Thermocoleostomius sinensis A174: one gene and its partner. Each later gene encodes a partner of the first gene's protein in a complex. Links are inferred from orthologs where the notes say so. Each region holds a gene or a part of one and is shown in the gene's direction. Other genes may lie near its edges.

Region 1 (2,772 bases):
TTTTCCACTGATAGCGTATTAACCACCTCAAAAACTGAAGAAAACTCCAAATATGGAGTCACCATTGTTATACAACCAAACTCATTTTTTGAGCAGTAATTTTAAGCCACTTCTACAAATTTGGTACAACTGGCTTTCAAGAAGTTAGATAGAGAAGCTGAATTCAGTAGACTGGAGTCAGGATCTGTGAGATCAAACTCTTCAGGACCTAGTGTGCATTGCTGGCACTTTTAAGCGGGTATCGTCGTCGTTTGAGATGGCTAGGTGTTTTGACAACTCCACTGTTCATCGTGAAACTCGCTCGACCTACTGACCATCTTTACCAAATGGCTCGATCGAGCACTTGGTTCGAACATTGCCCTTCAAAATTGCGGACAGATTTGCAACCGTAATTTGGTACAGTCATTAACTGTAAAAATTAGTAAAAAATCGTTGCTTTTGCTCTCCAGGGACACTTTGTTATGGCACACCGAATGCGTTTAATGTCTTCTCTGTTGTCTATTGCCGCAATCGCGGGATATGGGGTTGCCATCTCTCCGCTGCCATCTCAGGCCCAAGGCACACCCGGATTAACCATTTTTAGTGGGGTTGAACGCGAAAATCAGTTGGGCTATCGGATGGATTTTTTTGGGCGACCCGGAGCACGCGATCGCTATCGTCTACGAATTCCCCGTGACAAGATGACGGTGGCGGTTTCAGAATTTTTTGTAGACTATCCTGAAACCTATCGTGGTCGCTTTGACCCCAATGCTGTGCGCTTACAGGTGAATGGAGATCCTGTGGATCTCGATGAAGTGATTTGGGATGCTGAAAATCGAGTGATTAGCATTTATCCTACGGAACCTGTACCAGCTAATACTCGCATCGAAATTGTGCTCTCGAATGTGCGAAACCCAAATCGGGTAGGAACCCATTACTTCAATGCACTGGTGGTTGCTGCTGGAGATATTCCAGTTCGGCAATACCTTGGGACTTGGATTTTGTCGATTGGCCCTAATGATTAGGCAATCGGTGGGACTTGGATTTTGTCGATTGGCCCTAATGATTAGGCAATCGGTTTGACTCCAACTCTAGGCGTCTCGATCGGAGAATGATATCATGATAGACTGTGGCTTTTTGAAGCGAAATGCTTAAAAGCTGGATTTTTAGAGCACAAATAAACCCGGAGTTGGAGTAAACACCTATGACGAAGCGGACTTTAGAGGGAACCTGTCGCAAGCGCAAAAGAACATCAGGGTTTCGAGCACGGATGCGAACTAAGACAGGACAACGGGTTATCAAGGCTCGCCGTCGTAAGGGGCGGGCACGGTTAGCTGTTTAACTATTGGAACCAGTGTCAGAACATCTCTGATTTAGTGGATTGTGACTTTACCCAACGTTCATCGCCTGCGACATCGACAAGATTTCAATACGGTTTATCAGTTGGGAATGAAGCGAACAACGCCCCATTTGATTTTGAGGGCGCTGCCACCAATCATTCAAAACCCCGACGCAGCATCAGATTTATCGCAATCAGATGAATTCGAGCCGCCGACTCGAATCGGCATTTCGGTTAGCCAAAAGGTCAGCAAACGCGCCGTTGTGCGTAATCGCATTAAGCGACAACTTCGGGCTGCCTTACGCCGATTGCTACCTGGGCTAATTCCTGGTTGGCAGCTAGTGATCATTGCAAAGCCGAATGCAAGCGAGTGCGATTATGAAGAATTTCTGCGAGAATTAGAGGAGTTATTGATAAACACTGAGGTATTCAATGGCCATTCGGGAAGAAGTCTACTATGATGGCGGCCCTCATATTGGGGATCTCATTATTAATTTATTAGTAGGACTAACAATCGTTGGATTGCCTTTAACCATTGGTGCAGTGGTTCGGGCCCTTTGGCTGCGCTATCGCATTACCGATCGGCGAATTTCAGTGACAGGAGGGTGGATGGGACGCGATCGCAGTGACATCATTTACTCGGAAATTGTGAAGGTGGTGACAGTTCCTCGCGGATTAGGAACTTGGGGCGATATGGTGCTCACCCTCAGAGATGGCAGTCGATTGGAGCTTAGAGCCGTCCCTAAATTCCGCGAAGTCTATGAATACATTAATCAAAAACTTTCAGCAAAGGCTCAGAAGGTAAGTGGGCCACTGGGACGACAAGATAGCTAGACTGGAAGCGATCGCCGCCATCCGTTATAAACCCATCCAGTGTTTGCGGCGGCTATTTTGCCCGCCTGCTTAGGTTCTGGAAAGAGCCAGATGGATGCAGTTTGCGATCGGCAACCTTTAGAATCGAATTTAGATAAATTTTCAGAGTCGTAGGTAGACACATCGCATGGATTTTGGCGTCGGATTTCTTTCTAATAATGTAATGTTGCCAATCCTGGACTTTTTCTACGGGATTGTGCCTAGCTATGGTCTGGCTATCGTGGCTCTGACATTGGTTATCCGCTTTGCTCTCTATCCTCTGAGTGCAAAGTCCATTCGCAACATGCGGCAGATGAAAGTCGCTCAACCTGTGATGCAGAAGCGAATGAAGGAGGTGCAGGAGCGGTACAAAGATGATCCAGCAAAGCAGCAAGAGGAAATCAGCAAAATCTACAAGGAGTTAGGCAATCCCTTAGCTGGGTGCTTGCCGGTTCTTGTGCAGATGCCAATTCTATTTGCGCTATTTGCAACTCTCCGAGGATCGCCGTTCTCAGATGTGAATTACACAGTGAATGTTCAGATTCTTCCACGGGAACAAATTACGCAAATTCAGCCACAAGCGTTTGTTAGTAACCCTCAAA
Region 2 (2,763 bases), 1.2 Mb from region 1 along the record:
TCGCCAAGCTTGGACGCCTGAACAAGTGGCAGAAGTCGTCCTCAAAGCCATATCCGCTCGGCGTCCCAAACCTCGCTATGTAGCGGCAACTGGCGGAAAGTTTGCGGTTTGGATGATGACAAAAGTGTTGCCAACCCGGTTGGTTGATGTCTTTTGGCAACGCTTCTATGGGATTGATCTCATTGCCAAAGACTGGCGCAACTTAAAAAGTCAATAACGTCAATAGCTTTGCCCTTAATTCTTCCTCTCTTATCTTTTTTTCCTCCTTCCTCCTATGTCTTCCTCCACGATCGTTAAACGAGTGGCTCAGCCTATCACCCCAGACACGTTTCGTCCGTATGGTCAGGTGATCTTCGCCAGTGCCGATGGCAAACCTTACGATGCAGACGACGCCCAGCTATGTCTCGATCAGGGCACACCGCGTTTCTATATCATGCGGCTGCATCACCGAGGACGAAAATTTTCTCGTATGACTCGCCATCAACGCTGTACGCAATGTCTAGGTTCACTGGCAGGGCAAGAATGGTTAATTGCAGTGGCTCCACCCGGGCAGTCCAATCAACCCGTGATTGACGACATTGCGGCGTTCCGTGTGCCTGGTAACTGCTTCATTAAGCTCGAACAAGGGACATGGCATGCCGGCCCGTATTTTGAGCAGGAGGCGATCGAATTTTACAATTTAGAGCTAAGCGACACTAATATCACCGACCATGACACCTATGATCTCGGTGCAGGAGAAGGCATTGAAGTAGAGATTGTAGTATGACGTGAGTTTCAGACTGACTATAAGAAATAGCCTCCTCTTATCTCCATTCCCCAGCAACAGCTTCCGATTGCAGTTGCACGAACTCAAGCGCAACAGAAGGTTGCGATCGTCCAACACAGTTCGCTACGATTGTAGACTGGCTATTCACACAAGATTAACTCCGCCAAACGCACAATAGGGAACGACTCATGGCAAAGCGTATTCAACTAGTCCTCAGACAGGACGTTAGCAAACTCGGTCGCACGGGTGACTTAGTAGAGGTGGCTCCAGGATATGCCCGCAATTATTTGCTGCCGCAAGGCTTGGCAGTACATACCACTCCAGGAATTTTGAAGCAGGTTGAACGCCGTCGGGAAGAGGAACGGCAACGACTGCTCGAACTGAAGAAAGAAGCAGAAGCGCAAAAAGCTGCACTGGAGAAGGCAGGCAAGCTGGCCATCTCGAAGCAAGCAGGTGAAAAGGATGCCATTTTTGGTACGGTCACCAATCAAGATGTGGCAGATGTGATTCAGTCGGCAACCGGGCTGGAAATCGATCGCCGTGGTATCACCGTTCCCGACATTCACAAACTAGGAACCTATAAAGTAGACATCAAGTTGCATCCAGACGTTACCGCTACCGTTGATATTCAGGTAGTTCCCCTCAACTAGGGACTGTATCAAGGATCGAGGGGGAAACTCGATCCTGTTGCACGAGGTTGACAAAACGACCCAAGGAAATTCCCCATGACCTGGATTAGAATCGACCTAATCTAGGTTTTTGCATGGGTGATGGCAGGTTCTCCAAACTGGGGCGAATATTTGCATCGGTGGTGTCTACTTATTACAGAGATTGGTGGCGACTGTATACGCTGACGGATGCGATCGAGCAGGAGAAACCAGAGCCGGAACCTGCATCGGTGAGATGAACTATGCCGTTTCAGTTTGAATTGATGGCACAAACGGTGGAGCGAAAAGAGCCGAAGCAGGAGGGAGTCCGGGAGCAGCAGGAGAAAATTGAGCGGTTTTCGGTGTTGGACGGAATTCGCAAGTATGCAGCGGATCATGTACTGTTGAGCAGCCAAGCTGCTGAGAGCCATTGGTTTCAACGAAGAGAATGTCGCTATGCGTAGAACAAGCACTCTTAGCGATCGCCTACGCTGAAGACGTTCAAGAAATTATCCACACACCGCATGGCGTGAAATACATCATTGAAGGCAAAATCGCCACTCCCCAAGAAGTGAACCGTCCACTTGCGTACCGTTTGGATTATCGATAACGGAGCCAGCATTCCTCGTTTTGTTACTGCCTACCCATTATGAGGTCAACCCATGATTCAGAGACTGGACACAGTAATTCAGGAACTCGATGTCGTTACCCTCACCCATAACGTTCAGGAACATGGACTGAAAACGGGCGATCGCGGTGCAGTGGTTCACTGCTACCCAAATGGGCAAACCTTTGAAGTCGAATTCATTCGCTCAGATGGCAAAACCACTGCTCTCTTGACCCTTGACCTCACCGATATTCAAAAAGTTAGATTAGAAACTCCCCCAGAAACTTAATTCATGACCAATCAACCTAAACCCAAACCCACAGTTCAAATGAATTTCAACGCCCCCGTCAATGCCGCCGCTGGCAACGTTGAGGGTGATATGAACATCTACGCTCAGGAACAAGACCTTGCCGAAGCCGCCGCCAAAATTCAGCAACTCCTTGCCCAACTCGCCCAAACCTACCCCAGCCCCACCGAACGCCAGATCGAAGCCGTCAAACGGGAAGCCAACCGCAACCCCCAATTCCGCGATCGTCTCCTGCAAGCCACCAAAGCCGGAGGGGTAGAAGCCATCAAACAAATTTTGGATTACATCTTCAAAAATCCTGTTGCCAGCGTCGTTGCCGAAGCCGTCAAAGCCTTTGTGGAAGCAGGATAACGAGAGGCATCTCTACACCGATCGTGCCAGTAGACTCCTTCAAAGGTTAATCGTATCTGAACAACTGACTTAAGAATCTAAAACA

What was found. The genes of interacting proteins can lie anywhere in the genome.
Region 2: rpmH (region 1) and rplI share a complex: the UniProt entries of both Bacillus subtilis proteins name them as parts of the 50S ribosomal subunit. The link is inferred for Thermocoleostomius sinensis A174 from one-to-one orthologs.

Annotation. Positions count from the first base shown.
Region 1 is NZ_CP113797.1:2,604,842-2,607,613, forward strand. The notes cover bases 59-2,752. They hold rpmH (50S ribosomal protein L34), read left to right. Parts: upstream 59-1,183; coding sequence 1,184-1,321; downstream 1,322-2,752. Other genes in these bases: OXH18_RS11210 (DUF2808 domain-containing protein), read left to right, coding at 462-1,004; rnpA (ribonuclease P protein component), read left to right, coding at 1,363-1,779; OXH18_RS11225 (PH domain-containing protein), read left to right, coding at 1,751-2,152; yidC (membrane protein insertase YidC), read left to right, coding at 2,319-2,752. Also shown: more of yidC, read left to right, coding at 2,753-2,772.
Region 2 is NZ_CP113797.1:3,755,846-3,758,608, reverse strand. Bases 1-2,685 are described here. They hold rplI (50S ribosomal protein L9), read left to right. Parts: upstream 1-954; coding sequence 955-1,416; downstream 1,417-2,685. Other genes in these bases: OXH18_RS16250 (hypothetical protein), read left to right, coding at 2,313-2,678; OXH18_RS16255 (DUF4926 domain-containing protein), read left to right, coding at 2,076-2,309; OXH18_RS16260 (hypothetical protein), read left to right, coding at 1,862-2,023; OXH18_RS16265 (hypothetical protein), read left to right, coding at 1,677-1,877; OXH18_RS16270 (hypothetical protein), read left to right, coding at 1,530-1,673. UniProt on the Bacillus subtilis protein: Binds to the 23S rRNA.